Regions from separate parts of the Metapseudomonas boanensis genome, predicted to be linked through region 1. Evidence: predicted binding sites of a transcription regulator. Region 1 holds the regulator's gene; the other holds the start of a gene.

Region 1 (3,384 bases):
CCCCCACTCCTCGCCCAATTGCTGCGCCTCGTCGCTCAGTCCACCCAGCAGCGGCGTGCTCTCCTCCACCAGGTCCATGGTGCGGTTGGCGGCACGCTCGGTCATCTGCACCACGTAGGAAAGACGGTCCGTCGCATCCGCGATCTGCGACATCTCGGTGGCGAGGGGCAGCTTGGGGTCGATCTGGAAATTGACGATGGCGTTATGCAGTTCGCGGGTGAGCTTGCCGACTTCCTGGTAGAGGCCGCGATCACGGACCTGGTTGAGCTCCTGGATGAGCTGTACTGCATCGGTGAAATTGCCTCGCTCGAGACTATCCACCAATTCCCGCGCACGGTCTTTCAGGGTCGACTCGAAGTCTCCCAGCATTGCTTGATTCTGGTCCATGGCACCCTCGCGGCCGGCACTAGCCACTGACCCGTTCGAAAATCTTCTCGATCTTTTCCTTCAATACCTGAGCAGTGAAGGGCTTGACGACGTAGCCGTTCACGCCGGCCTGGGCCGCTTCGATGATCTGGTCGCGCTTGGCTTCAGCGGTGACCATCAGCACGGGCAAGTGCTTCAGGCGGTCATCGGCGCGCACCGCGCGCAGCAGATCGATGCCGGTCATGCCGGGCATGTTCCAGTCGGTCACGAGGAAATCGAAATTACCGCTGTGCAGCATCGGCAACGCCGTGGTGCCGTCGTCGGCCTCGGCGGTATTGGTGAAGCCCAAGTCGCGCAAGAGGTTCTTGATGATGCGTCTCATCGTCGAGAAATCGTCAACGATGAGGATTTTCATGTTCTTGTCCAAGTCGACCTCCGTACAGTCTTAAACGCCCCTCTTCCGGGTACGTCATTCAATCGTCAAACCGGTACGCCATTCAGCGCGCACGCCAATCGCCGAGCCGGGCACGCAGGCGTGCTGCGCACTGGCTGTGCAACTGACTGACTCGCGATTCGCTTACCCCAAGCACTTCACCGATTTCCTTCAGGTTCAGCTCTTCGTCGTAATACAACGCCAGAACCAGGCGTTCGCGCTCCGGCAGGTGCGCGATGGCATCGGCCAGCGCGGCCTGGAAACGTTCTTCTTCCAAGTCATGCGAAGGTTCGAGTTGGGTGACACCGGTGTCCTCGGGTAACCCGCCGTGCTCGCCGTCCTGCAACAGGTCGTCGAAGCTGAACAAACGGCTGCCCAAGGTGTCGCTCAGGATGCCGTAGTAGTCATCGAGACTCAATCCAAGTTCGGCAGCGACCTCCTGATCTTTGGCATCACGCCCCGTCCGCGCCTCGATAGTGCGAATGGCGTCGCTGACCATGCGCGTGTTGCGGTGGACCGAGCGCGGAGCCCAATCCCCCTTGCGCACTTCGTCCAGCATCGCGCCTCGAATCCGGATACCGGCGTAGGTCTCGAAACTCGCCCCCTTGCCGCCGTCATACTTCTTCGAGGCCTCCAACAGGCCGATCATCCCGGCCTGCATGAGATCTTCCACCTGCACGCTGGCCGGCAGACGCGCCAGCAAGTGATAGGCGATGCGTTTGACCAGCGGGGCATAGCGTTCGATCAACTGGTGCTGCGAGTCCCGCGCCTGAGTCTTACTGTACATACGCAGTCCGCTCGCTGGTGTCATACGGGAGAATCCGCAGCGGGCTGCCTGAGCAAGCGTTCGACGAAGAACTCAAGGTGGCCGCGCGGGTTCGCCGGCAGCGGCCAGCTGTCGACCTTCTGCGCAATCGCCTTGAATGCCAGGGAACACTTGGAGCGCGGGAACGCCTCGTAGACGGCTCGCTGCTTCTGCACGGCCTTGCGCACCGATTCGTCGTAGGGAATCGCACCCACATACTGCAGTGCGACGTCGAGGAAGCGGTCGGTGACCTTGGTCAGCTTGGCGAACAGGTTGCGGCCTTCCTGGGGGCTGTGAGCCATGTTGGCCAACACCCGGAAACGATTCATGCCGTAATCGCGGTTGAGCAACTTGATCAGCGCGTAGGCGTCAGTGATGGACGTGGGTTCGTCACAGACGACCACGATCACTTCCTGCGCGGCACGAACGAAGCTCACGACCGAGTCGCCAATGCCGGCGGCAGTATCGATGACCAGCACGTCGAGGTTGTCGCTGATATCGCTGAAGGCCTGGATCAGCCCGGCATGCTGCATCGACGAAAGGTGCACCATGCTCTGGGTGCCCGAAGCCGCCGGCACGATGCGGATACCGCCAGGGCCTTGAAGGAGCACGTCACGCAGATCGCACTCGCCATTGATGACATCGGCCAAGGTGCGCTTAGCCGAGAGACCGAGGAGGACGTCGACATTGGCCAGGCCGAGGTCAGCGTCCAGCAGCATGACCCGGCGGCCTAGCTCGGCCAGCGCCAGGGAAAGGTTCACCGACACATTGGTCTTGCCGACGCCACCTTTGCCGCCGGTCACCGCGATCACCTGTACGGGATGCATATTACCCATTTCAAACACCTTGTTAGGGACTGGGCCACTTGGCTGTCTAGGACTGCCCGATACGAGCAGCTCAGGATTCTTCAACCGACACGTCTCGCCGGATTCTGGTAAAGGCCGGCGAACATATCTGCCATGGCTTCTTCGCTCGGGTCTTCCGGCGCCTGGAGACTGACGGCGCGGCTCACCAGCTGGTGGCTGCGCGGAACCTGCAGATCATCCGGAATTCGAGGCCCGTCAGCCAGATAGGCTACCGGGAGATGCTGGCCGATGGCCAGCCCCAAAACCTCGCCCAGGCTTGCCGACTCATCCAGCTTGGTCAGGATGCAGCCGGACAGGCCGCAACGCTTGTAGCTGTGGTAAGCGGCCTTGAGCACCTGGTTCTGGCTAGTGGCGGCCAGCACCAGATAATTTCGGGCATTCACACCACGGCTGGCCAGTGCTTCGAGCTGCATGGCCAAGGCCGGATCGTTGGCCGGCAGGCCGGCGGTATCGATCAGCACGACACGTTTTCGCGCCAGCGGTGCGAGGGCCTGAGTCAGGGACTGACCGGGATCGACCAGGGTTACCGGGACGTTGAGAATACGCCCCAGGGTCTTCAACTGTTCCTGGGCACCGATTCGGTAACTGTCCATGCTGACCAGGGCAATGCTCTGGGCACCGTACTTCAGCACGTAACGCGCAGCGAGCTTTGCCAGGGTGGTGGTCTTGCCCACGCCGGCAGGGCCGACCAGGGCAATCACGCCACCCTCTTCCAGTGGCTCGTTCTGTGGCGTGCGAATCGCGTGGGCCAGATGGGCCAGCAGCATGCGCCAGGCCTGCCGCGGTTCCAGGACGTTACCGACCTTCTCCAGCAGCGTGCGTGCCAGCTCGGCCGGCAACCCCATGCGCTGCAGGCGACGCCAGAGACCGGCCTGCTGCGGACGGCGATTCTGCATTTGCCCCCAGGCGATGGA
Region 2 (3,384 bases), 1.8 Mb from region 1:
GCCCCGGACAGCCACGATCTTTACCTCTGGCGAGAGGTAAAGCGCCTGCGTGCCGAAGGTGTGCGCGTGGTTCAGTCCCTGCCGGGGCAAGGGCTGGCCGATGCTCAGGAAGTGGGTTGTGATCGCCAGCTGAGCCTGCAGGGCGGGCGCTGGCAGGTAGTACCGCTTTCCTAGGAAGGTAAATTCACGACCGGTCGAGGCGGCCGGTCAGTAACGGGTTTCCGAGTTTTCCGCCGGCTGCTGCCGGCATCGAGCTTCCGCGAAGAGGACAAGTGTTATGGGTAAGAATGTCGTGGTCCTGGGCACCCAGTGGGGTGATGAGGGTAAAGGCAAGATCGTCGATCTGCTGACCGACCAGGCTGCCGCTGTCGTGCGTTACCAGGGCGGCCACAACGCCGGTCACACCCTGGTGATCGACGGTGAAAAGACGGTGCTGCACCTGATCCCGTCCGGCATCCTGCGCGAGAACGTCGAGTGCCTGATCGGCAACGGCGTCGTTGTCGCGCCCGATGCGCTGCTGCGTGAAATCACCAAGCTGGAAGAGAAAGGTGTGCCAGTGCGTGAGCGCCTGCGCATCAGTCCGGCTTGCACCCTGATCCTGCCGTACCACGTAGCGCTGGACCAGGCCCGTGAAAAGGCCCGTGGTGACGCCAAGATCGGCACCACCGGTCGCGGGATCGGCCCGGCGTACGAGGACAAGGTGGCCCGCCGCGGGCTGCGCATCGGCGACCTGTTCCATCGCGAGCGTTTCGCCGCCAAGCTGGGTGAGCTGCTGGATTACCACAACTTCGTCCTGCAGAACTATTACAAGGAGCCGGCGGTCGACTTCCAGAAGACTCTGGACGAAGCTCTGGCCTACGCAGAACTGCTCAAGCCGATGATGATCGACGTGGCTGCGCGCCTGCATCAGCTGCGCAAGCAGGGCGCCTACATCATGTTCGAAGGTGCCCAGGGCTCGCTGCTGGACATCGATCACGGCACCTATCCCTACGTCACCAGCTCCAACACCACCGCTGGCGGCACCGCCACCGGCTCCGGCTTCGGACCGCTGTACCTGGACTACATCCTCGGTATCACCAAGGCCTACACCACTCGCGTAGGTTCCGGTCCGTTCCCGACCGAGCTGTTCGACGAAACTGGCGCCTACCTGGCCAAGCGCGGTCATGAATTCGGCTCCACGACCGGACGCGCCCGTCGTTGTGGCTGGTTCGATGCGGTGATCCTGCGTCGCGCCATCGAAATCAACAGCATCTCCGGTCTCTGCCTGACCAAGCTGGATGTTCTGGATGGGCTGGAAACCATCCGTATCTGCACCGGCTACAAGGACCAGAACGGCGAAGTGCTGATCGATGCGCCGACCGATGCCGACAGCTACATCGGCCTCCAGCCGGTCTACGAAGATCTGCCGGGCTGGAGCGATTCCACCGTTGGTGCGAAGAGCCTTGAAGAACTCCCGGTTAATGCCCGCGCTTACATCAAGCGTGTGGAGGAGCTGGTTGGTGCGCCGATCGACATCATCTCCACCGGCCCGGATCGAAACGAGACCATCGTGCTGCGTCATCCCTACGCCTGAGTCGCCAGACTCTCCCGAAGGGCCGCCTAGTGCGGCCCTTCGTCGTTCTGGCAATGCGGATAATCGTGCTACTGGTCGGCACGCACTTTGCGGGGACTCAATAAATCCCGGTTGTCGCCGTTACAGCGGTAACGGTTGTTGAGGAGTCCATCGTCGTGCCAGCCATCTTGTCGCTGCTGCAAAGTCGTTTGTTGCGTCCTGCCTTCATCGCTCTGGGGCTTGCCCTGCTGGTGCAAGTGTTGGTGGCCGTTGTTCTGACCCGAAGCACCGTCAGTGCCCTGGTGGATGAGCTCGCGGTGCGCCTGGGGGGTGATACCCAGCGCCTGGCGGCCGAGCTGGAGCAGGCGGGGCAGGAGGTCTCCGGTAGCTTGGGAGCGCTTTCGACCAGGACCCGCGAGCGTCTTTCCGCTGCGCTCAGCCAGCGCTTGCAGCAGGAGCAGGGGCAGCTGCGGCAGACGCTGGAGCAGAACCTCAAGGAGTCGGCCAATGACCTGGCGCAGTTGCTCGCTGCTGTGGCCCCGCGTGCCATGTGGGACAGCGATGTGCCGACGCTGTCCGAGTTCGCCCGCCGCGCCCAGCGCAATCCCAATGTTCTTTTCGTCGTTTACGACGGTGCGGATGGCCAGCACCTGACCCGTTATCTCAACCGAGAGAACCCGCAGATCAAGACGCTGTTGGCCAAGGGGGAGGGGCAGCGTGCCCTGGATAAGGTGCTCCATGCGGCAGCCAGCGACCCGTCGGTCTATCTGGTCGAGGCTACGATCAGTCCCAACGGCGTTGAGATTGGTAAGGTTCGGCTGGGGGTCTCCACGGCGTCTGTCGAGCAGCAGCTCAATGCGCTGGACAAGCGTTTCGATGCCTTGATTGCGAGCGGCGGCGAGCTGGTTGGGGACAGTCTGACAGGTGCTGCTACGGAAAGCAGTGCAGCCTTGACTGCACGGTTGCAGTCGGCGCGTGAGGCGGCCGGCAACATGAGTGCCGGTACCCGTGATGCGGTGGAGTCGGCGGCGGATCAGCTCCGTTGGCGCGTCGGCTTAGGCTTGGCGCTGGTCGGGTTGGGCGCGCTGCTGGTGCTGGCAGTGGTGTTGGGGTGGCGAGTGGTCAGCCGGCTGCGCCTGTTGATCGTTGCTCTGGACGACCTGGCGGCGGGTGAGGGTGATCTTACTCGCCGCGTGAAGCTGGACAGTCGTGATGAGCTCGGCGAGATGGCCAGTGCGGTGAACCGCTTCGTCGACAAGCTGCAGCCGATCGTTCGGGAGGCCGGCGATGTCGCGCGGCAGACCGGGGTCGAGATCAAGGCGTTGTCCGAGCGCAGCCTGGCGGCTGAGTCGGCGGCGCAGCGTCAGCGCAGTGAGGTGGAGGGCAGCCTGCATGTCCTGGCTGGCATGGTTGCCGAGGCGCAGTCGGAAAGCCAGGCGATGCAAAGCGCCTTGCGCCAGGTCGGCGAGATTCGCCAGGCGGCCCAGGACAACGCGGCGATCGCTCGCAAGGTCGGTGGACTGATCGAGGCCTTGGAAGAGCGTGTCCAGAACGGAGCCGAAGTCATTCAGCGTTTGGCGCAGCAGAGCGAGCAGATCGAGATGGTGCTGTCTGTCATCCACGGCATCGCTGAGCAGACCAATCTGTTGGCGCTCAATGCTGCCATCGAGGCGGCGCGGGCTGGGGAAAGCGGGCGAGGCTTTGCGGTGGTGGCCGATGAAGTCAGGGCCCTGGCGAGCAAGACCCAGCAATCCACGGGAGATATCCAGACACATATCGTGGCCCTGCAGACCGGTGCCCGCGAAGCGGTGGCAGCCATCTCCCAGGCGCGG

The links. Region 1 encodes FliA, which starts transcription of late flagellar genes. Its sites were predicted from a motif close to CTAAAGTTTNNNNNNNNNNNGCCGNTAA; they were not measured.
Region 2: a site for FliA is predicted at 1,670-1,697, ahead of OXH74_RS05625 (methyl-accepting chemotaxis protein). Genes of this name have one in related genera too.

What each region holds. Positions count from the first base shown of each region.
Region 1 covers NZ_CP113889.1:5,134,504-5,137,887, forward strand. Annotated here, with positions in the region: gene OXH74_RS23955 (protein phosphatase CheZ) at 1-387, opposite strand, end outside; gene OXH74_RS23960 (chemotaxis response regulator CheY) at 407-781, opposite strand; gene fliA (RNA polymerase sigma factor FliA) at 864-1,610, opposite strand; gene fleN (flagellar synthesis regulator FleN) at 1,607-2,449, opposite strand; gene flhF (flagellar biosynthesis protein FlhF) at 2,512-3,384, opposite strand, start outside.
Region 2 covers NZ_CP113889.1:1,213,042-1,216,425, reverse strand. Annotated here, with positions in the region: gene OXH74_RS05635 (ATP phosphoribosyltransferase regulatory subunit) at 1-174, shown strand, start outside; gene OXH74_RS05630 (adenylosuccinate synthase) at 278-1,573, shown strand; gene OXH74_RS05625 (methyl-accepting chemotaxis protein) at 1,729-3,384, shown strand, end outside.